DNA from 2 places in the Variovorax sp. 10N412 genome. Region 2 is predicted to be linked to the other one. Evidence: riboswitches for the same ligand, from Rfam matches in the RefSeq annotation. Region 2 holds a riboswitch; the other holds the start of a gene.
The links. A riboswitch is a leader RNA that binds a small molecule or an ion and turns the genes downstream of it on or off. The one in region 2 is predicted to bind S-adenosylhomocysteine.

Region 1: linked by a shared signal. The riboswitch ahead of ahcY (adenosylhomocysteinase) and the one ahead of metH (methionine synthase) in region 2 are both predicted to bind S-adenosylhomocysteine.

What each region holds. Positions count from the first base shown of each region.
Region 1 covers NZ_JBFTIO010000007.1:96,227-107,947, reverse strand. Annotated here, with positions in the region: gene mdtD (multidrug transporter subunit MdtD) at 1-1,292, opposite strand, end outside; gene erpA (iron-sulfur cluster insertion protein ErpA) at 1,365-1,730, opposite strand; gene rpsI (30S ribosomal protein S9) at 1,932-2,324, opposite strand; gene rplM (50S ribosomal protein L13) at 2,337-2,768, opposite strand; gene AC1DJH_RS18105 (23S rRNA (adenine(2030)-N(6))-methyltransferase RlmJ) at 2,989-3,942, shown strand; gene AC1DJH_RS18100 (septal ring lytic transglycosylase RlpA family protein) at 3,973-4,587, opposite strand; gene metF (methylenetetrahydrofolate reductase [NAD(P)H]) at 4,677-5,501, opposite strand; gene AC1DJH_RS18090 (TlyA family RNA methyltransferase) at 5,512-6,330, opposite strand; gene ahcY (adenosylhomocysteinase) at 6,402-7,841, opposite strand; S-adenosyl-L-homocysteine riboswitch at 7,916-7,984, opposite strand; gene AC1DJH_RS18080 (hypothetical protein) at 8,103-8,744, shown strand; gene phaP (TIGR01841 family phasin) at 8,909-9,406, shown strand; gene AC1DJH_RS18070 (alpha/beta fold hydrolase) at 9,423-10,349, shown strand; gene AC1DJH_RS18065 (GntR family transcriptional regulator) at 10,358-11,044, opposite strand; gene hydA (dihydropyrimidinase) at 11,148-11,721, opposite strand, start outside.
Region 2 covers NZ_JBFTIO010000010.1:171,271-182,991, reverse strand. Annotated here, with positions in the region: gene hutG (N-formylglutamate deformylase) at 1-550, shown strand, start outside; gene AC1DJH_RS22560 (homocysteine S-methyltransferase family protein) at 602-1,657, shown strand; gene AC1DJH_RS22555 (SH3 domain-containing protein) at 1,913-2,653, shown strand; gene AC1DJH_RS22550 (LysR family transcriptional regulator) at 2,666-3,589, opposite strand; gene AC1DJH_RS22545 (PACE efflux transporter) at 3,692-4,129, shown strand; S-adenosyl-L-homocysteine riboswitch at 4,300-4,375, shown strand; gene metH (methionine synthase) at 4,455-7,169, shown strand; gene AC1DJH_RS22535 (ArnT family glycosyltransferase) at 7,233-9,089, shown strand; gene AC1DJH_RS22530 (glycosyltransferase) at 9,086-10,072, shown strand; gene AC1DJH_RS22525 (GtrA family protein) at 10,069-10,473, shown strand; gene AC1DJH_RS22520 (amidohydrolase family protein) at 10,504-11,703, opposite strand; gene AC1DJH_RS22515 (TetR/AcrR family transcriptional regulator) at 11,649-11,721, opposite strand, start outside.

The DNA.
Region 1 (11,721 bases), on a different contig from region 2:
CCGTTGTAGCCCGCCAGGGTCGCACCCGCGGCGGCCACGCCCAGGCTCATGGCCAGCATCTGCACCATCGACAGCAGGCTGTTGCCGCTGCTGGCCATGCTGCCGTCCAGGTCCTTCAGCGTGATGGTGTTCATGGCGGTGAACTGCAGCGAATTGACCGCGCCGAACGCCAGCAGCTGCAGCACGTGCAGCGCCATCGGCTGGCCCGGCGCCGTCAGGCCGAAGCTGGCCATGGTGCAGCCCACGAGGATGGTGTTGACCACCAGCACGCGGCGGTAGCCGTGGCGCGTGATCAGCGGCGTGGCGAAGCGCTTCATGGCCATGCCGGCCAGCGCGATCGGCAGCATCATCAGCCCGGCGCGCACCGGCGAGTAGCCCATCGACACCTGCAGCAGCAGCGGCACCAGGAACGGCATGCAGCTGCTGCCCAGGCGCGAGAACAGGTTGCCGATGAGCCCGATGCTGAGCGTCTGCACATGGAACAGCGACGGTGCGAACAACGGCTCGGGCGTGCGCGAGGCGCGCAGCCAATAGCCCGCGATGCTGGCGAAGCCGAAGATCAGCACCACCATCACGCCGCCCTGGCGCAGGCCCAGCTCGGAGACGCCGTCCAGCGCCAGCGAGATCGCCACCATGCCGAAGGCCAGCATGGCGTAGCCCACGCTGTCGAAGCGCTTCTGCACTGCGCCGCGCAGGTCGGGCATGTACTTGAGCGTGGCAAGGCAGCCGAGCAGCCCCACGGGCACGTTGATCAGGAAGATCCAGTGCCAGGAGGCGTACTGCACCAGCCAGCCGCCCAGCGTGGGGCCCAGCAAGGGGCCTATGAGGCCCGGAATGGCCACGAAACTCATGGCCTGGAGGAACTCCCCGCGCGGCACCGTGCGCAGCAGCGCCAGGCGCCCCACGGGCAGCAGCAGCGCGCCGCCCAGGCCCTGCACCACGCGCGCGGCCACCAGCTGTCCCAGGCCGTGCGACAACGCGCACAGCACCGAGCCGGCGGCGAACAGCACGATGGCGCAAAAGAAGATGCGCCGCGTGCCGAAGCGGTCGGCGATCCAGCCCGAGGCCGGGATCAGCATCGCCATGGTGAGCGCGTAGGCCACCACCACCGACTGCATGCGCAGCGGGCTCTCGCCCAGGCTCGCGGCCATGGCCGGCAGCGCCGTGTTGATGATGGTGGCGTCCAGCGTCTGCATGAAGAAGCCGACGGCGACGAGCCACAGCAGGCTCTTGCGCACGGGATCTACAGGCGCGGGGGCGGTTTCAGCCTCGGAGGTCATGGGCAAGCGCAGAAAAAGAAGCGGGAACGAAAAAGCCGCCCGGAGGCGGCTTTCTGGGGAGGCTGGGTCAGCAGCATCCGGGCATCAGGCCGAGAAGCTCGATCCGCAGCCGCAGGTGCTAGTGGCGTTCGGGTTCTTGATGACGAACTGGGCGCCTTGCAGGTCTTCCTTGTAGTCGATCTCGGCGCCGACGAGGTACTGGTAGCTCATGGCGTCGATCAGCAGAGACACGCCGTTCTTGGTCATGGTGGTGTCGTCTTCGTTCGTGATTTCATCGAACGTGAAACCATACTGGAAGCCGGAGCAGCCGCCGCCCTGCACGAACACGCGCAGCTTGAGGTCGGGATTGCCTTCTTCGGCGATCAGGTCGGCCACCTTGGCTGCCGCACTGTCGGTGAAGACGATGGGCTCTGGCATCTGGGTCTGGATGTTTTCGGCTACGGCGCTCATGGGGTGATAACTCCTTGGGGCCGAACAAGCGGCCAATGGAACCAATGCTACTGCAATGCCGCAATTTCGGCAGGCGGGGTGTGGCGTGCACCCCAATGCAAGTGGGGTCGGATGCGTCGCGGGCAAAGAAAAAGCCGCCCGAGGACGGCCCTCGCATTGAAAAAGCCGCCCGAGGGCGGCTTTGTGTTCGCAGTGAACAGATCAGCGCTTGCTGAACTGCTTGCGACGACGGGCGGAGTGCAGACCGACCTTCTTACGTTCGACTTCACGCGCATCGCGCGTCACGAAGCCGGCTTGGCTCAGCACGGGCTTGAGCGTTGCGTCGTAGTCGATCAGCGCACGGGTGATGCCGTGGCGCGTGGCGCCGGCTTGACCCGATTCGCCGCCGCCGTTCACGTTGACCATCACGTCGAAAGCTTCGAGGTTGTTGGTCAGCGCGAGGGGCTGCTTGGCGATCATGATCGAGGTTTCACGGCCGAAGAACTCTTGGATGTCCTTGCCGTTGACCGTGATCTTGCCGGTGCCTTTTTTCAGAAACACACGGGCGACGCTGGATTTGCGACGGCCGGTGCCATTGTTCCATTCACCAATCATTCTCAAGGCTCCTTACAGTTCCAGCACTTTGGGCTGTTGGGCGGTATGCGGGTGCTCTGCGCCACCGTAGACCTTGAGTTTCTTGATCATCGCGTAGCCAAGCGGACCCTTGGGCAGCATGCCCTTGACGGCCTTTTCCAGGGCACGGCCCGGGAACTTGGATTGCATGTCGCGGAAGTTGGTGGCACTGATGCCGCCCGGGTAGCCCGAGTGACGGTAGTACACCTTGTCGATCGACTTGGCGCCGGTGACGCGCAGTTGCGCGGCGTTGATGATGACGATGAAGTCACCGGTATCGACGTGAGGCGTGTAAATGGCCTTGTGTTTGCCGCGCAAACGGAGAGCAACTTCGCTGGCTACTCGTCCGAGGACCTTGTCGGTCGCGTCAATCACAAACCACTCGTGCGTCACGTCAGCGGGCTTGGCGCTGAACGTTTTGGTCATGAGTTTTTCTCTTGAAAAGAGGGTTTGGCGAGCCCTTTTCCACGGTCGGCGTTCCTCTGATGGGAATCTCTTAGGTGGGTGAACCCCGCACCGCAAAACGGCTCGGGAGACTTCGCCGCGGGGCTACAAAAACGCTGCGAAGCCCTCGATTATATAAAGAACGGCCTTGCGCTGGCAAATTTGCATATGCTTCCCCCAACACCGTTACCATTCCCACCCTATGTTCAGTTACCGCCACGCCTTCCATGCCGGCAACCACGCCGACGTGCTCAAGCACACGGTGTTGATTGCCACGCTCGATCACCTGCTTGAAAAAGAGGCAGCCCTGACGGTCGTCGACACCCACGCCGGCGCCGGCCTGTACCGCCTCGACGGCGACTATGCAGGCACCAGCGGCGAGGCTGCCGAAGGCATCCTGCGCCTTCTCTCAGGCAAGAAAGAGCCCACAACGCACGCGCCCGCTGCGAAGTCCGCTACCAAAAAGGTAGCGCCTGAGGCGCAAGCCCCGCTGGCCGACGCCATCGCCCGCTACCTGAGCGTGATCAGCGACTTCAACCCCAACGGCGGCGCACGCGTCTACCCCGGCTCGCCGTTCATCGTGCAGCACCTGCTGCGCGACCACGACAAGCTCAAGCTGTTCGAGCTGCACCCGACCGATTCGCGCACGCTGGACGCCAACATCGCCCAGCTCGAGGCCGGCCGGCAGATCGCCGTGATGAACGAGGACGGATTCGGCAGCGCCACCAAGTTCCTGCCGCCGCCCTCGCGCCGCGCGCTGGTACTGATGGACCCGAGCTACGAGATGAAGACCGACTACGGCCGCGTGCTCGACTTCGCCGCCGAGGCGCTCAAGCGCTTCGCCACGGGCACCTACGCGGTCTGGTACCCGATCATTCCGCGCCCCGAGGCGCACGACCTGCCGCGCCGCCTGAAGACGATGGCGACCAAGGCCGGCAAGTCGTGGCTGCACGCCACGCTGACGGTCAAGTCGAGCAAGATCACCAAGGACGCCGCTTCCGGCGAAACGCAGCGCCCGGGCCTGCCGGCCAGCGGCATGTTCCTGATCAATCCACCCTACACGCTCAAGCCGCTGCTCGCGGCGGCGCTGCCCCAGCTGGCGGAGCGCCTGGGACAGGACCGCAACGCCACCTTCTCGCTCGAGTCGGGCGGCTGAGCCCGAACCCCGCAGACTTCGTTTACCGAGTTATCTGCGCTGACGCGCCGGAACGAGCGCCTTGCGCCGCGCCGGCACCTGCACCCTGGCACGCTGCTGCGGCTCGGCCGCCGACGCCACCGGCGCCTGCGCATCCCCCGCCTCCACCGGCAAGCCACCGCAACGCATGCCGTCGTGGTCCACCACGGTCAGCGCCACCTGCTTGATGCCCAGGCCGGTCAGGCCGATGCGGTCGGCCGCGGCGCGGCTCAGGTCGATCACACGGCCCATCGCATAGGGGCCGCGGTCGTTGATGCGCACCAGCACCTCGCTGCCGTTGACGAGGCTGCGCACGCACACGCGCGTATTGAAAGGCAGGGTCTTGTGCGCCGCCGTCATGGCGGTCATGTCGAAGCGCTCGCCGCTGGCGGTCTTGCGCTGATGGAACTGGATGCCGTACCACGAGGCGCCACCGCGCTCGAAGATGTCGCGCGGTCCGGCGTCGCCGGGCACGCCGTCGTCCGGCGTCAATTCGTCAGCGCCAGAGACTGCGAGGTCGTAGCGCACCGACGGCACGTTGGAGCGTGGCGCGGCACCGGGCGGCACCGCCAGCGCGCGCGGCAGCGGTTGCAGCTTGCCGCCCTCGGCGTCCGTGGCCGGCGGCATGGCGCAGCCGGCGAGCGCACAGCTCGCCGCCACGAAGACGAGGCGAAGCGCCCCGCGCAACGAGGCGGCCGCGCCTGCCGCGCCCCCTCTCAATCGAGGCGCTCCAGCACAGCCAGCGTCGCCGCCGACTGGTTCATCGTGTAGAAATGCAGCGCCGGCGCACCGCCGTCGCGCAGGCGCGTGCACAGGTCGGTCACCACGTCGAGGCCGAAGGCCTTGATCGACGCGGTGTCGTCGCCGTAGGCCTGCAGCCGCAGGCGCACCCAGCGCGGGATCTCGGCGCCGCAGGCGTCCGAGAAGCGCATGAGCTGCGTCGAACTCGTGATCGGCATGATGCCCGGCACGATCGGCGTGTCGATGCCCAGCTTGCGGGCGTCGTCGACGAAGCGAAAGTACGCCTCGGGCGTGAAGAAGTACTGCGTGATCGCCGAATCGGCGCCGGCCTTCACCTTGGCGGCAAAGGCCTGCAGGTCGGCCTCGGGCGAGCGGGCCTGCGGATGGATCTCGGGGTAGCAGGCCACCTCGATGTGGAAATCGCGGCCGGTTTCCTCGCGGATGAAGGCCACGAGGTCGCTCGCGTACTGGAATTCGCCGCCAATGCCATAGCCGCTGGGCAGGTCGCCGCGCAGCGCCACCAGGCGCTTCACGCCCATGGCCTTGAGCTCGCCGAGCTGCTCGCGCACCGTGGCGCGCGTGGCGCCGATGCACGAGAAGTGGCTCGCGGCGTCCACGCCTTCGGACAGGATCTCCTGCACCGCACCGAAGGTGCCGTGGTGCGTGGAGCCGCCCGCGCCGTAGGTGACCGAGCAGAACTGCGGCTTGCGCACATACAGCTGCTGGCGCGCGGCGCGCAGCTTGACCGCGCCTTCGGGCGTCTTGGTCGGGAAGAATTCGAAACTCAGCGGAAGGCGCACCTGCGTCTCCTTAGGAACCGTCGCTCGCCTTGGCAGCGCGCACGGCATGAATGAAAAACTCGCGGTTGCCGTCGCCCCCGGCGATCGGGCTGTCGAACCAGCGCAGCACACGCAGATCGAGCGCCTCGCAGGCGTCGTGCAGGCGTTTCTCGACCACCGGATACATCGATTCGTCGCGCACGATGCCGCCCTTGCCGACCTGGCCGGGCTGCAGTTCGAACTGCGGCTTGACCAGCATCAGCAACTGGCCGTCGTCGGCCAGGAACTCGACCACGGCAGGCAGCACCAGCGTGAGCGAGATGAACGACAGGTCGCCGACGATCAGGTCGAAACGCGGATCGGCGGGCTGCTCGGACGCCTCGGGCTCTGCGTCCTCGTCACCGTCTTCATGCAGGTCGTCCGCCGACAGCGCACGCGCATTGACACCCTCGATGGCCACCACGCGCGCGTCCTCGCGCAACTTCGCATGCAGCTGCCCGTGGCCGACGTCGACGCCGACCACCTTCGCAGCGCCGCGCTGCAGCAGGCAATCGGTGAAGCCGCCGGTCGACTGGCCCACGTCGAGGCACAGCTTGCCGGCCGGGTCGACGCCGCTCACCGCGAGCGCGCCTTCGAGCTTGAGCCCGCCGCGCGACACGTACCGGGCCTCGGCCGCATCGGCGAGCTCGAGCTCGGCCGATTCGGGCACTTCGTCCTTGTTCTTGACGACCGGGCGCCACGCGTCGCTCGTGCCCGCGTCGCGCCAGCGCATGCCGCCGGCAATGAGCCGCACGGCCTGCGAACGCGACGCGGCCATGCCGCGCTCCACCAACAGTTGATCAGCGCGCATGAGCGAAGCGCCGGGCCGCCCCAAGCAAGCTCGCACCGCAGCGCGAAGCACGGAGGTTTTTCATTGCGCTATCAATAACGGTACGTGTCGGGCTTGTACGGGCCGTTCTTGCTCACGCCGATGTAGGCGGCCTGCGAGTCGGTCAGCTCGGTCAGCATGGCGCCGACCTTCTTCAGGTGCAGGCGCGCCACCTTTTCGTCGAGGTGCTTGGGCAGCACGTAGACCTTGCCGGCTTCATAGGCGTCGGGCTTGGTGAACAGCTCGATCTGGGCGATGGTCTGGTTGGCGAACGACGACGACATCACGAAGCTCGGGTGGCCCGTGCCGCAGCCCAGGTTCACCAGGCGGCCCTTGGCCAGCAGGATGATCTTCTTGCCGTCCGGGAAGGTGATGTGGTCGACCTGCGGCTTGATTTCTTCCCACTCGTACTTCTCGATCGACGCGACGTCGATCTCGTTGTCGAAGTGGCCGATGTTGCAGACGATGGCCTGGTCCTTCATGGCGGCCATGGTGTCATGCGTGATGACGTCCTTGTTGCCGGTGGTGGTCACGAAGATGTCGGCCTTGTCGGCGGCGTACTCCATGGTCACGACCTTGTAGCCTTCCATGGCGGCCTGCAGGGCGTTGATCGGGTCGATCTCGGTCACCCACACCTGGGCGCTCAGTGCGCGCAGTGCCTGGGCCGAGCCCTTGCCCACGTCGCCGTAGCCGGCCACGCAGGCCACCTTGCCGGCGATCATCACGTCGGTCGCGCGCTTGATGCCATCCACCAGCGATTCGCGGCAGCCGTACAGGTTGTCGAACTTGCTCTTGGTGACCGAGTCGTTCACGTTGATGGCGCGGAACTGCAGCGTGCCCTTGGCGGACATCTCGTTCAGGCGGTGCACGCCGGTGGTCGTTTCCTCGGTCACGCCGATGATCTCGGCGGCCTTGCGGGTGTACCAGGTGCCGTCCACGGCCAGCTTGGCCTTGATGGCGGCGTAGAGGATGCGTTCTTCTTCGCTGGTCGGGTTGGCGAGCACGCCCAGGTCCTTCTCGGCGCGCTGGCCCAGGTGCATCAGCAGCGTGGCGTCGCCGCCGTCGTCCAGGATCATGTTCGGGCCTTCGCCCTTCGACCCCTTGGGGCCGAAGTCGAAGATGGCGTGGGTGTAGTCCCAGTAGTCCTTAAGCGACTCGCCCTTGATGGCGAACACCGGCGTGCCGGCGGCGGCGATGGCGGCGGCGGCGTGGTCCTGCGTCGAGAAGATGTTGCACGAGGCCCAGCGCACTTCGGCGCCCAGGGCTTGCAGCGTCTCGATCAGCACGGCCGTCTGGATGGTCATGTGGATCGAACCCGTGATGCGCGCGCCCTTGAGCGGCTGCGCCTTGGAGAACTCTTCACGGATGGCCATCAGGCCGGGCATTTCGGTTTCCGCGATGCGGATTTCCTTGCGGCCCCAGGCGGCGAGGGACAGGTCGGCAATCGCCTGGTCGGCGGTGGACACGGGGGTGGGCTTGAGAACAGCGCTCATGAGAACTCCAAAACTGGTTTGAAAGATGCCACTGCGTTCGGGGGTCTGACGGAAAAAGGACTCACCGCGAGAACAGCGGATGAGCGTGGTTGCGATGTGGTCCGAGCCTCACGCCTGACGGCGCTGCAACGCTCCTCGGAACGGCGGATTGTAGACGCGGCGCCCGGGCCCGCCAATCGCTCGGGTATCCCACATCACGGAAAGCGCGTTCTGCCGCACAGGCGTACATTGGTTCGCACCCAACCACGGAAGCCCCCGCCCATGTCGCTCACGCACTCCAGAATCCCCTCGGCCCTGCTTGCCGCAGCCGCACTCGTCGCCACGGCCAGCGTCCCGGTCCTCGCCGCCGCGCAGAACGCCGACCCGGTGCGCATCCGCGGCACCATCGTGCGCGTAGACGCCAAGACCCTCGTGGTCCAGGACCGCGGCGGCGAGGTCGTCAGCCTCGCACGCCCGGCCGACATGCCGGTGTCGGAGGTCTACCGCATCAAGCTGTCCGACATCAAGCGCGGCAGTTTCATCGGCACCGCCGCCATGCCGCAGCCCGACGGCACGCAGAAGGCGATCGAAGTGGTGGTGTTCCCCGAGGCCGCGCGCGGCACGGGTGAAGGCCACAGGCCTTGGGACCTGCTGCCCGACAGCACCATGACCAACGCCACCGTCGCCGACCTGGCCGCGGCGCCGAAGTCGGTGCGCGGCGGGCAGCAGATGCGCCTGACCTACAAGGGCGGCGAGAAGACCGTCATCGTGCCGCCCGACGCTCCGGTGGTCACCTTCCGCCCCGGCACCGACGCACTGCTCGTGCCCGGCGCCAAGGTCATGGTGAATGCGCAGGAGAAGAACGGCACGCCCACGGCCCTGCGCGTCACGGCCGGGCGAGACGGCTTCGCGCCGCCGATGTAACCGGCATGCGGGGCGGTCGCCCCGCATCCGAGGGAAACCCCGCAGGATTTTTGTCCGGGCGACAGGCGCGGGCGGCCCCGTGCGGCGTATCGTGGCGTGGGACTCCGGCCGCGAGGCAGGTTCCAGCCACCCATCCGTTCACCCGACACAGGAGATTGCGCACCATGGCCACTGCCAAGAAAGCCGCCGCCAAGAAGACCCCCTCCAGCAGCGAGAGCACCGCCGGCGCGAAGCAGGCGATGCCCAACGCCGCGGACATGCTCAATCCGCTGAAGGGCATGGCCGACCGGCTGCAGAACCTCAACCTGACCGGCGGCGCCGGCAAGCTGCTTGACAGCGGCCGCAAGGACCTGCAGGCGGTCATGGAAGCCAACGAAAAGTCCTACCAGGGCCTGCAGACCGTGGTGCAGCGGCAGACCGAGATGATCAAGCACGCCATCACCGAATGGCAGAGCGCCGCCAAGGGCATGCCGGGCAAGGACCCGAAGGAAAACCTCGCCAAGCTCGACGAACTCGGCCGCCAGTCGTTCCAGCGCGCCATCGACGACATCAAGGAGCTCGCCAACCTCGCGGCCAAGTCGCAGGCCGATGCGTTCGACGTGGTGCGCCAGCGCATCCAGTCCAACGTGGACGAAGTGACCAAGCTGCTGCAGCGCAAGTAAGCCGGAACCCGCCGCCATGCCCCCAGCAGCAGCCCCGCCACCGGTCGAGCGGCGCACGCGCGTCAACGGCATCGAACTCGCCTGGGACAGCTTCGGCGACCCGGCCGCCACGCCGCTGTTGCTGGTCATGGGTCTCGGCGCCCAGATGGTCGCCTGGGACGACGCGTTTTGCGCGCGGCTCGCCGAAACCGGCCGCCATCGCGTGATCCGCTTCGACAACCGCGACATCGGCCACTCGAGCTACCTGACCGAGCTCGGCGTGCCCGACATCCAGCTGCTGATGCACCAGGCCATGGCCGGCCGGCCGCTGCAGGTGCCCTACACCCTGCGCGACATGGCCGGCGACTGCGTCGGGCTGCTCGACGCGCTGGGCATCGCGCGCGCCCACGTCGTGGGCGCCTCCATGGGCGGCGCCATCGGGCAGGAGCTGTGCATTCACCATGCGCACCGGATGCTGTCGTTCACCAGCATCATGTCGAGCACCGGCAACCCGGCCCTGCCGCCGCCCACGCCCGAGGCGATGGCGGTGCTGTTCGCGCCTTCGCCGACCACCTTCGAGGCCTACCTGCCGCACTACGCCAAGGTGTGGCGCGTGCTGCGCGGTACAGCGGACTTTCCGCTCGACGAGGCGCGCGACACCGAGCGGGCCCAGCTCGTGTTCCTGCGCGGACTCAACCCGCCCGGCGTGGCGCGCCAGTTCGCAGCCATCCTGGCCTCGGGCAACCGCAAGCCCGCGCTGCACGACGTGCAGGTGCCCACGCTGGTGATCCACGGCGAGGCCGATCCATTGGTGCCGGTGGCCTGCGGCGTCGACGTGGCCGATGCGATTCCCGGCGCCAAGCTGCTGCGCATCGCGGGCATGGGCCATGCGCTGCCGATTCCGATGTGGCCGCAGATCGTCGACGCCATTGCCGCGCACACGGCGCGGCACCTGGACGCCTGAGGCACCCGTCACTCGGTCAGGGCGCGCCTCACGTCTTCCTGCAGGCTTCGCAGGTGCTCGCGCATGGCGGTGCGGGCGCGCTCGGCGTCCCGTGCGCGCAACGCGCGAACGATCTCGCCGTGCTCGTCGTGGTTCTCCGGCTGCCTGTGCAACGGGCTGTGCAGGCGGAACAGCCGTGCATTGACACGCAACTCTTCCACCAGCCGCGGAAACACCACGTTGCCGCTGGCAGTGGCGATCAGCAGGTGGAAACGGTCGTCGAAGTGCCAGTGCTCGGTCTCGGTGTGCTCGCCGGCGTCGAGTGCCTGGATGTCGGTTTCGAGCGTGTCGATTTCGGCGTCGGTGATTTTTCCGACGGCCAGCGCGATGCCCTCGCATTCGATCACCTCGCGCGCACGCATGCAGTCGAAGTACTCCTTGGTTCCGAGCGCGCGCACGGCGTAGGAACGCGCGTCGCGCCGCACCAGCAGGCCCTCGCCCGCCAGCCGCACCAGCGCCTCGCGCATCGGCGTGCGCGAGATGCGCAGGTCTTCCGCCAGCCGCGCCTCCTGCAGCGGACTGCCGGCCGATATCTGGCGGTCGAGGATCAGCGTGCGCAGCCGCTCGTAGGCCTGCTCGGCCAGGCTGGCGGAGCGCACCTCCAGGGGAGCGATCGTGATGGTGGCGGGCTGCGTGGGGCTGGGAAGGCTGGGCATGCGAAAAAGGGCGAAGGCCGCAAGGAAGGCTGCGAGAAAAAGCCAAGGGGCCACAGGGGCGGCAGAGCTTATCAGGGCCGCCTCGCGGCGCTGCCCGGCAGGCTCAGAGCCATTTGTCCAGCGGATTGCCGTCGTTCGGCGCGCGCGGCCGAAGGCAAGGCAGGAACTGGCCCGAGCCGGGCTCGGCCAGGAATGCGCCGTCCTGCCACACCACGCGGCCGCGAGACACGGTCACGCCCGGCCACGCGCGCAGCGCCATGCCTTCGTAGGGCGTGTAGTCGACGGCATGGTGCAGCATGCTGTTGGTGAGCAGCTTTTCCTGGCCCGGGGCGAACACGTCCCAGACCACGAAGTCGGCGTCGCTGCCTACGGCGATGGTGCCCTTGCGCGGGTACAGCCCGTACAGCCGCGCCGGGTTGGTGGACGTGAGCTCGACGAAGCGGTGGATGTCGATGCGCCCCTTGAGCACGCCCTCGCTCATCAGCAGCGGCAAGCGCGTTTCCACGCCGGGAATGCCGTTCGGAATGCGGTCGAAGGACGCGTCGTCGCCGGCCACGCGCTTGCCGTCGGTGCCGCCCATGTTGAACGGCGCATGGTCGGACGAGAAGATGGTGAACAGCCCGCTCGACAGCCCGTTCCAGATGAACTGCTGGTTGGCCTTGTCGCGCGGCGGCGGG
Region 2 (11,721 bases):
CGTCACCGGCCTGTGCCCGATCGACACCTTCGACGACACCCCGGTCTATGCGAATGCCGCCGACGTGCCGGGCGAGGAAGAAATCGCCCAGCGCCGCGACGCCATCTGGCAGCCCTATCACCGGCAGCTGCAGGCCGAACTGGACCGCCTGAAGGCGGCGCACGGCACGATCGCGCTGTGGGACGCGCATTCCATCCGCTCGGTGCTGCCGCGCTTCTTCGAAGGCAAGCTGCCCGACCTGAACCTGGGCACCGGCAAGGGCACCAGCTGCGACCCGGCACTCGCGCAGACGCTGCTGGGCATCGCCGAGCGCGCCACCGGCTACACCGGCGTGCTCAACGGCCGCTTCACCGGCGGCTACATCACCCGCCAGTACGGCAACCCGGCGCAGAACGTTCATGCGGTGCAGCTGGAGATGACCCAGTCGAGCTACATGCAGGAAGCGCTGCCGTTCGACTACCTGCCGGAGGTGGCTGCGGGCGTGAAGCCGCATGTGCGGGCGATGCTGGAGGCGGTGCTGGCCTTCGTGGAAGCGCCCCCGAAGAAGTGACAAAGGGCTGACGGGCATAGGGGACGGCCTGCGGTTTCTACAATCGGGGGTATGAAGAAGCCCATCGTCTACACCCGCGGCCAGGCACTTGCCGGCATCCTTGAAAAGCGCATCGCCATCCTCGACGGCGCCATGGGCACGATGATCCAGCGCTTCAAGCTCACCGAGGAGCAGTACCGCGGCGAGCGCTTCAAGGACTTCGAGCGCGACGTGAAGGGCAACAACGAGCTGCTCTCGCTCACGCGCCCCGACGTGATCCGCGACATCCACGAGGCCTACCTGGCCGCCGGCGCCGACCTGATCGAGACCAACACCTTCGGCGCGACCACCATCGCGCAGGAGGACTACAAGATGGCGCACCTGGCGCGCGAGATGAACCTCGAGTCCGCCAAGCTCGCGCGCGCGGCCTGCGACAAGTTCAGCACCCCCGACAAGCCGCGCTTCGTGGCCGGCGCCCTCGGCCCCACGCCCAAGACGGCGAGCATCAGCCCCGACGTGAACGATCCCGGCGCGCGCAATGTCGACTTCGAATCGCTGCGCGCGGCCTACTACGAGCAGACCGAAGCGCTGGTCGAAGGCGGCGCCGACGTGATCCTGGTCGAGACCATCTTCGACACGCTCAACGCCAAGGCCGCGCTGTTCGCGGTGGACGAGTATTTCGACAACAGCGGGCAGCGCCTGCCGCTGATCATCAGCGGCACCGTGACCGACGCCTCGGGCCGCATCCTGAGCGGGCAGACCGTCACCGCCTTCTGGCACAGCGTGCGCCATTCGCAGCCGCTGGCCATCGGCCTGAACTGTGCGCTGGGGGCCGCGCTGATGCGCCCGTACATCCAGGAGCTGGCGCGCGTGGCGGGCGACACCTTCATCAGCTGCTATCCGAACGCGGGCCTGCCCAACCCCATGAGCGACACCGGCTTCGACGAGACGCCCGACGTCACCTCGCGCCTGCTGCACGAGTTCGCGGCCGCGGGGCTGGTGAACATCGTGGGCGGCTGCTGCGGCACCACGCCGGACCACATCGCGGCGATCGGCAAGGCCGTGGCGCCGGTGTCGGGCCGCGCGCTGGGCAGCAACAGCGCCGGCTTCTACCGCGAAGCCGCCTGAATTTGGCTCGCCCCCAGGCTTCGCACACTTCGTGTCGCTTCTCCTCCCCCTACCGGGGGCAACACCTGAGGCCCGGCGAAGCCGGTCATGTGGCTCGCCCCCAGGCTTTGCGCACTTCGTGTCGCTTCTCCTTCCCCCTGCCGGGGGCAACACCTGAGGCCCGGCGAAGCCGGTTCCTCGGTGTTTCGCGAATAAGAGTTTGGGCTGATTGACGGGTTTTCGTGGTGCGCCTAGGCTGGGCGCAAGGAGCATTTCATGAACCCGAACACCTGTCGCTGGATCGGCATCGGCGCGCTGGCCGTGGTCCTTCCCCTCGCGGCTCAGGCGCAGCAGGCCTTCACACGCGGCGCCGTCAACCTGCGCGCCGGCCCGTCGGGCGACTATCCGATGGTGGCGCGGCTCGCGCCGGGCCAGCCGCTCGAGGTGGTCGGCTGCACCAATGGCTACGGCTGGTGCGACGTGGTGCTGCCCGACGGCGGGCGCGGCTGGGTCTGGTCGCGCAACCTCGACTACGCCTACCAGGACCAACGCGTGCCGCTGGCCACCTACGGCGCGGTGATCGGGGTGCCGATCGTCGGCTTCGCGATCGGCAGCTACTGGGCAAACTACTACCGCGACCGGCCCTGGTACGGCGACCGGCGCTGGTGGGGAAATCGGCCACCGCCGCCGGTGGCGGGCTGGCGTCCACCGCCGCCGGTCAGGCCGGGGTGGCAGCCGCATCCGTGGCAGCCCGGGCCGGGGTTCCGGCCACCAGGCCCGGGCTTTCGCCCGCCGCCAGCGCCGGGGTTTCGTCCCCCGCCGGCGCCGGGGTTTCGCCCGCCGGCCGACCCGGGGTTCAGGCCGCCCCGGCCGCAGCCGGGCTTTCGTCCCGGACCGCCGCCGGGCAGGCCGCACCCGGGTGGCGGCGGTGGGCGCCCACACGGTGGCGGGCCGGGAGGCGGCGGCCACGGTGGCGGCGGGCACGGCGGGGGCCATGGCGGCGGCCACGGCCGGTGACGCACCCGGGCGCTAGAGCCCGCCGGTCTTCACGCCGCACTCCCCCGCCGCCCGGCGGTTGCGCGCAATCAGCGCCACGAAGCGCTGCGCGCCCAGCCCGAGCGGCCGCTCTCGCGACCAGACCACGTCGACCCACAGGTCCAGCCCGTTGCTGAGGTTCTCGAACGGAATCTCGATCAGCGCGCCGGCCGCCACGTGCGGCTTGGCGAAATTGCGCTGCAGCCAGCCCCAGCCCAGCCCGGCGGTAATGAGGCTCAGCGCGGCCAGCGCGTTGTCGGTGCGCCAGACGTGGCGCGCGAACACGAAGCGCGGGTCGCTGGTGGTCAGGTCGCGCCCGGCCACGACGATCTGCCGGGTGTTCGTCAGGTGGTCCTCGCGCAGCCGGCCGCCGTTGGTGGCGAGCACGGGGTGGTCGGGCGCGATGACCGCCACCATCAGGTCGCTGCCCACCTCCTGAAAGCCTTCGCGGCCGTCGAGGCTGGGGCGCTCGAACACCAGGGCCAGCTGCGCGCGGCCGCTGTGCAGCAGCGCCAGCGCATCGGCCTGCGGCGCGGCCAGCACCTCGACCTGCAGCAGCGGGTGCTCGCGCGCCAGTTCGGCCAGCGGGCCGCTCCAGGGGGCGGCCAGCAGCTCGGGCGCGATGGCCAGCGTCAGCCGGTCTTCCAGCCCCTGCGTGAGCGCCAGCGCCTGCACCTGCAGTTGCCGCAATTGGGAGGCCAGCAGCCGCGCCTGGGGCTCCAGGGAGCGTGCGGCGGGCGTGGGCTGGGGCTCGCGGCCGCTGCGGTCGAACAGCGGCAGGTCGAGCTCGGCCTCCAGGTTGGCGATGGCCATGCTCACGGCCGACGGCACCTTGCGCAGCGCCCGCGCCGCCGCCGAGAAGGAGCCGTGGTCGATCACGGCCAGGAAGACCTCGACGTTGTCGCTGGAGAAAGCCATTGGCGCTCGACCTATCAATAAAATTGAAACAAGTTAACTTTTTATATCAGCGAATGACACATAAAGTCCAGTCATCGCAGTCACCAACCAAGAGAAGAAGTCATGCAGGGCATTCAACGTCGCATCGTCTACATCAGCCTTTATGAGGGCATCGCCATCGTCGCGGCCAGCGCGGGGCTGGCCTTGATGACGGACGCCGGGCTCGGTCATTCGGGCATGCTGGCGGTGGGCGCCTCGGTCATCGCGGTGATCTGGAACCTGGTCTTCAATGCGCTGTTCGAGCGCTGGGAATCGCGCCAGGCCGTGCGCGGGCGCAGCGTGCGCCGCCGCATCGCCCACGCCATCGGCTTCGAGGGCGGGCTGATCGCCTTCCTGGTGCCGATGTTCGCCTGGGGCCTGGGCGTGTCGCTCTGGCAGGCGCTGGTGATGGACCTGGGCCTGGTGGTGTTCTTCCTGGTCTACACCTTCGTCTTCAACTGGGCCTTCGACCGTGTGTTCGGCCTGCCGGCATCGGCAATGGGCGAGCCACAACCGGCGTAAGCCTGCGCTTACTTAGCCGCCATCGGGAATCGGCCGTCGCGGCCGGCAGCGCGCATGGCCAAGGCACCGCTCTGCCGCGGGCGCCCGGTGCCGTTGATCGAGTTGGACACAGGCGAAGCCGGGAACTGGGGTTTTCCCCGGCCCCATTCGAATCGCCCTAAAATGCGGCCCTTCCCAAGGAGCGTTGCAGCGGTGGGCCTCACAGGCCGGCCGTCAGGCTTGGGGCGACAACGACGCTCGCCTGTTCGACTCTTCCGCAGGTGAGGCCATGTCCCAGATTTCCGCTCCAGCTACCCCCGATTCCGCGCCCCTGGCGCCCCCGCCCATGAAGCTGTCCGGCCTCGAACCGGTCGCCATCGGCGAGGGCACGCTGTTCGTCAACATCGGCGAGCGCACCAACGTCACCGGCTCCAAGGCCTTCGCGCGGATGATCCTGAATGGCCAGTTCGAAGAGGCCCTGGCCGTCGCGCGCCAGCAGGTCGAGAACGGCGCCCAGGTGATCGACATCAACATGGACGAGGCCATGCTCGACAGCAAGGCCGCCATGGTCCGCTTTCTGAACCTGATTGCCAGCGAGCCCGACATCGCGCGCGTGCCGGTGATGGTCGACAGCTCGAAGTGGGACGTCATCGAGGCCGGCCTGCGCTGCATCCAAGGCAAGGGCATCGTCAACTCCATCTCCATGAAGGAGGGGGTCGACAAGTTCAAGCACGAGGCCAAGCTGGTGCGCCGCTACGGCGCCGCCGCGGTGGTCATGGCGTTCGACGAGAAGGGCCAGGCCGACACCTACGCGCGCAAGGTCGAGATCTGCGAGCGGGCCTACCGCATCCTGGTGGACGAGGTGGGCTTCCCGCCGGAAGACATCATCTTCGACCCCAACATCTTCGCCATTGCCACCGGCATCGAGGAGCACGACAACTACGCGGTCGACTTCATCAACGCGGTTCGCTGGATCAAGCAGAACCTGCCGGGCGCCAAGGTGTCGGGCGGCGTGAGCAACGTGAGCTTCAGCTTTCGCGGCAACGACCCGATGCGCGAGGCCATCCACACCGTGTTTTTGTACCACGCCATCCAGGCGGGCATGGACATGGGCATCGTCAACGCGGGCATGGTGGGCGTGTACGACGACCTGGAGCCCACGCTGCGCGAGCGCGTGGAAGACGTGGTGCTCAACCGCCGCCCGGACGCCGGCGAACGCCTCGTCGAAGTGGCCGAAACCGCCAAGAGCGGCGCCAAGGACGAAAGCAAGCGCCTCGAATGGCGCGGCACGCCCGACAACCCGGTGCACGTCAACCAGCGGCTGTCGCACGCGATGGTGCACGGCATCACCGACTTCATCGTCGAAGACACCGAAGAGGCCTACCAGCAGATCCTGGCCAAGGGCGGCCGTCCGCTGCACGTGATCGAAGGGCCGCTCATGGACGGCATGAACATCGTGGGCGACCTGTTCGGCGCCGGCAAGATGTTCCTGCCGCAGGTGGTGAAGTCGGCGCGCGTCATGAAGTCGGCCGTGGCCCACCTGCTCCCCTACATCGAGGAAGAAAAGCTGCGTGACGAAGCGGCTGGCCGCGACGTGCGCACCAAGGGCAAGATCATCATCGCCACCGTCAAGGGCGACGTGCACGACATCGGCAAGAACATCGTCACCGTCGTGCTCCAGTGCAACAACTTCGAAGTGGTGAACATGGGCGTGATGGTCCCGTGCCACGAGATCCTGGCGCGCGCCAAGGTCGAGGGCGCCGACATCGTGGGCCTGTCGGGCCTGATCACGCCGAGCCTGGAAGAGATGCAGTTCGTGGCCGGCGAGATGCAGCGCGACGACCATTTCCGCATCAGGAAGATTCCGCTCATGATCGGCGGCGCCACCACCAGCCGCGTGCATACGGCCGTGAAGATCGCGCCGCACTACGAGGGCCCCGTGGTCTACGTGCCCGACGCCTCGCGCAGCGTGAGCGTGGCGCAGAGCCTGCTGTCCGACCAGGCCGCGGCCTACATCGACGAGATCAATGCCGACTACGACAAGGTGCGCACCCAGCACGCCAACAAGAAGCAGGTGCCGCTGTGGCCGCTGGCCAAGGTGCGCGCCAACAAGACGCCCATCGACTGGTCGAACTACACGCCCCCCGTGCCCAAGTTCATCGGCCGGCGCGTGTTCAAGAACTACGACCTGACCGAGCTCGCCAAGTACATCGACTGGGGCCCGTTCTTCCAGACCTGGGACCTGGCCGGCCCGTTCCCCGCCATCCTGAAGGACGAAGTCGTTGGCACCGAGGCCGTGCGCGTGTATGCCGACGGCCAGCGCATGCTCAAGCGCCTGATCGAAGGCCGCTGGCTCAGCGCGGCCGGCATCGTCGGCTTCTGGCCGGCCAACACGGTGAACGACGACGACATCGAGCTCTACACGGACGAGACGCGCAGCGAGGTGGCGCTCACCTGGTACGGCATGCGCCAGCAGACCGAGAAGCAGGTCATCGACGGCGTGATGCGCCCGAGCCGCTGCCTGGCCGACTTCGTCGCGCCCAAGGCCAGCGGCCTGAAGGACTACGTGGGCATGTTCGCCGTCACCGCTGGCCTGGGCGTCGAGAAGAAGGAGAAGTACTTCATCGACGACCTGGACGACTACTCGGCCATCATGCTCAAGGCCCTGGCCGACCGCCTGGCCGAGGCCTTCGCCGAGTCGCTGCACCACCGCGCGCGCACCGACCTGTGGGGCTATGCGGCCGACGAGGGCCTGAGCAACGACGAGATGATTGCGGAGAAGTACCGCGGCATCCGCCCCGCGCCGGGCTATCCGGCCTGCCCCGACCACAGCGTGAAGGGCCCGATGTTCGACCTTCTGGCCTGCGCGGACATTGGCATGACCCTGACGGAAAGCCTCGCTATGATGCCCGCCGCCAGCGTGAGTGGTTTCTACCTGAGTCACCCCGATGCGACGTACTTCAACGTCGGCAAGATCGGGCACGACCAGTTGCAGGACCAGGCCGCGCGGCGCAAGCAAAGCGAAGCCGAGCTCGAGCGCATGCTGGCGCCCAATCTTTGAAGGTCCTTTGAACCTGCCGGCCGGCGTGGCCGCCCGGCACCGGGAGTTGTTATTCAGAAGCTGATGTTTGCAGCCGCGCACTACGCGGCATTGGCGGTCTTCGTCTTCAGCTGCTGGGGTTATGGCCGCGCACTGCTGGCCCGCCTGGCGCCACCGCCGCGCCGCGACCGGGGGCTCGAAGCGGCCATGGCCGTGGCGCTGGGCATGGGCCTGTTCATCTGCGCCTTCCAGGCGCTGGCCATCTTTGGCGCCTTCAAGACCGGTGCCACCGTGGCCCTGGTCGCCGCGGGCTTCGTGGCAGCGGCGGTCCAGTTGCCACCCTGGCTTCGCCAGCGGCGTGCCCTGCGGGCCAGCGAGCCTGCCGCGGCGCCGTGGACCTACGTCGAGCGCATTGCGATGATCGCGCTGGCCCTGGTCGCGATGCCCGCGCTGGTCGCGCCGCTGGCCCCGCCGATCGCCTTCGACGAGCTGATGTACCACCTGCCCTATGCCCGCCAGGTGGCGCAGCAGGGGGCGCTGGGCATCCACGACTGGTTGCGCTACCCCTGGTTCCCGTACAACTACAACCTGCTCTATGCCGCCGCGCTGCAGGTGAGCGACGACGTGCTGCCGCACTTTCTCAATGCCTTGGCCGGTGCGCTGTCGGTGACGATGATCTACCGGCTGGGCATGCTGCATGCCAACCGGCTCACGGCCTGCATCGGCGCGGCCATCTGGCTGGGGCTGGGCGACTATTCCAACGCGCTGATCGACATGGGCGTGGCGCTGTTCGTGCTGTCGGCCTGCGTGGCGCTGTGGTGGTGGCGCGAGTCGGAGCCGGGCCTGCCCGCGCGCATCGGGCACGGGGCCCACGGCGGCCTGCGCTGGCTCGGCGTGGCCGCGTTCTTTCTCGGCGTGGCCGCCGGCTCGAAGTACCAGGCGCTGATCTTCCTGCCACTGGTGGCGCTGTTCGTCGTTCGCCACGAGCGCCGTCCCAAGGCCTGGGCGCTGGTGTTCGGATGCTTCCTGCTGCCGTGCGTGTACTGGTACGCGCGCAATGCCGTCATGACCGGCGACCCGTTCAATCCCATCGGCGCGCGGGTGTTCGGCTTCACCGAATGGACGCCGGCCGACTACGTGCAGCAGGTGGCGGACGTGCGCGATCACGCGGCGCTGCCCAACGCGCTGCTCTGGGCGGTGTTCTTTGCGCCGTTCAGCGTGTGGTGGAAGCGCTCGGCCGCGGTGCGCGCCGCCGGCTGGTTCTGCCTGTACTCGGTGGTGGTGTGGGTCGTGACCTCGCGCTACCCGCGCTACCTGACGGCCTCGTTCCCGCTGCTGGCCGCCATCGCGGCCATCGGCTGGCAGGTGCTGTTCGGCTGGGCCGCGGGGGGGGTGCGGCGCCTGTTCGGTGCGCGGGAGCAGTCCGGCGCCGACGCAACGGCGAAGGGGGCCACAGGTGCGATGAGCCGCGACACCGCGCGTTCCGGCGCCCGCATGGCCGACTGGGTGCCCGTGCTGCTGCTGGCCGTGCTGGCCGCCGTGTCGGTGCGCCAGACCGCGGTGAAGGTCGCGATGATCTCCGTCACGCCCGAGGCGCGCGAGGCCTTGCTGCGCCAGCACGTGCCCGGCTACGCCGTCATGGACTACCTGCGCCGCAACGCCACCGGCCGGGTCTACCAGATCGCGCTGAACGAGGCCATCTACTATGGCCCCAACCCCATCTGGGGCGACACCCTCGGGCCGTGGCGCTACACCGATTTCGGAGCCCTGTCGGGCGGTGACCTGGCACGCAAGCTCGGCGGCCTGGGCTTTACCGCGGTCGTGCTGCCGAACGCCGTGGTGCCGGTGTTCAGCGCGCGCGTCGACTTCGACAGGTACTTCGCGGTGCAGTACGAGCAAGACGGCAGCCGGGTCTACCGTATCCTTCCTGCCGCACCATGACCGACATCGAAGCCTCCGCCTCCCACCGCAGCAACGCGCTGCGCATCGCCGTGGTCATCCCCTGCTACAACGAGGCGCTGGCCATCGCCCAGGTGGTGACGGGCTTTCGCGCCGCGCTGCCCGGGGCCCAGATCCACGTCTTCGACAACAAATCGAGCGACGACACGGCATCCGTGGCGCGCGCGGCCGGCGCCGTCGTCACGCACGTGGCCTTGCGCGGCAAGGGCAACGTGGTGCGGCGCATGTTCGCCGACGTCGAGGCCGACGTGTACGTGATGGTCGACGGCGACGCCACCTACGACGCCGGCGCGGCCGGCCGGCTCATCGAGCGCCTGGTGGCGGACAACCTCGACATGGTGGTCGGCAACCGCGTGGACGACGGCCACGACGCGCACACCTACCGCGCCGGCCACCGCCTGGGCAACCGCATGCTCACCGGCGCGGTGGCGCAGCTGTTCGGCGGTGCACTCACCGACATGCTCTCGGGCTACCGCGTGTTCTCGCGGCGCTATGCCAAGTCGTTCCCGGCGCTGTCGCGCGGCTTCGAGACCGAGACCGAACTCACCGTGCACGCGCTCGAACTGCGCATGCCCTACGCCGAGGAAAGCACGGCCTACAGCACGCGCCCCGAAGGCTCGGTGAGCAAGCTGTCGACCTACCGCGACGGCTGGCGCATCCTCAAGACCATCTGCAAGCTGTTCGTGAGCGAGCGGCCGCTGCAGTTCTTCTCGATCATCGCGGCGCTGCTGGTGCTGCTGTCGATTGCGCTGGTCGTGCCGCTGCTCATGACCTACCTGCACACCGGCCTGGTGCCGCGGCTCCCCACGGCGGTGCTGGCCACCGGTGCGATGCTGGGCGCGATGCTGTCCTTCGTGTGCGGCATCGTGATGCACACCGTGACGCTCGGGCGCCAGGAGGCCAAGCGGCTGCGCTACCTGGCGATTCCCGGGGTGCGGGAAAGCGCTTCGCGCACTGCGCGATGAAGATCGGGCGCGAGTTCCTCTCCTTCGCCGTGGGTGGCGTGATCGGCTTCGTCGTCGACGTGGTGTTGCTCTACCTGCTGGCGCCGCTGCTGGGCTGGTATGGGGCGCGCGTGGTGTCGTTCCTTGCGGCGGCCACCACCACCTGGGTGTTCAACCGGCGCTACACCTTCGCGGCCAGCGCATCGGCGGGCGGCGCATCGGTCTGGCGCGAGTACCTGGCCTACCTGTCCACCATGGCCGCCGGCGCGGTGCTGAACTACGGCGCCTATGTGCTCGTGCTCCATTGGGTGGAGGGCCGCTGGGCGGCCGCCGTCGGCGTGGCGGTGGGCAGCCTGGCCGGCATGAGCGTCAACTTCCTGTCGGCGCGCTACCTGGTCTTTCGCTCGCACCGCGGCGGCTGAGGCCGCCGGGCGCAAAAGCCTTCAGGGCGCTTAGTGCGCGCCTGAAACCACCACCGGAATCTCTGTCGCGGGCGGCGTGTTGCGGCTGCGGCCCGAGCGCACGATGCCGTCGATCATCACCATGCCCACGCCCGGAATGTCGCCCAGCTGCACGCTTTCGAGCAGGCCCGGCGCGGGCGAATGCTGCGCACGGTCCATGAAGACGAAGTCGGCGTCGCGGCCCACCTCGATCAGCCCGCAGTTCAGCTTGCGGATGCGTGCCGTGTTGCCGGTGGCAAAGCAGAACACCAGCTCGGCCGGGATGTTCGCGATGGACGACAGCATCGCCACCATGCGCAGGATGCCCAGCGGCTGCACGCCCGAGCCCGCGGGCCCGTCGGTGCCCAGGATCACGCGGTGCGGGCACTTCAGTTCCAGCGCCGCCTTGGCCGCGGCAATGGCCACCTTCTCGTTGCCGTTGTGCACGATCTCGATGGCGCGCGTGCTCTTCTCGCACAGCTCGCACACATGCGCCTCGGGCAGCGAGGTGTGGCCGCCGTTGATGTGGCCGATGATGTCGGCGTCGGCCTCCAGCACCACGTCCTTGTCGATCAGGCCCGAGCCCGGAATCGACGGGCCGCCCGTGTGGATGGTGCTCTGGATGCCGTACTTGCGCGCCCACGCCACCATCTCCTTGGCCTCGTAGCCGGCCTTGACCGAACCCAGGCCCACTTCGCCCAGCAGGCCCACGCCGGCTTCGGCGAGTTCCTTGAAGTCGCTCTCGACCATGCCCTTCTCGATGACGGGCGCGCCCGCCAGCACCTTCACGCCGCCGGGGCGGAAGTTGTCGAAGGCGCGCTGCGCGGTGATGGCCAGCGCCTTCAGGCCGACGATGTCTTTCGGTCGGCCGGGCAGGTGCACCTCGCCGGCCGAAATCATGGTCGTCACGCCGCCGTGCATGGTCGAGTCGATCCAGCCGATCTGGCCCTGGCGCGGCGTCCAGTCGCCGAACACCGGGTGCACGTGGCTGTCGATCAGGCCTGGCGCCACGCAGGTCTTGCGCGCATCGATGACGGTCTGCGCGCCTTCGAGGTCGCAGTCCTTTTCCTTGCCGACCGCCACGATCAGGCCGTCGTTCACCACGATGGTGTCTGCGTCGAGGATGGGCTTGTCGATGTCGCCCGAGAGCAGCAGCCCTATGTTCTTGATGACGACCTTGCCCGACTTGCCGCCGGCTGCGATTTCTGCCATTTCGATGTGTCCTCGTGG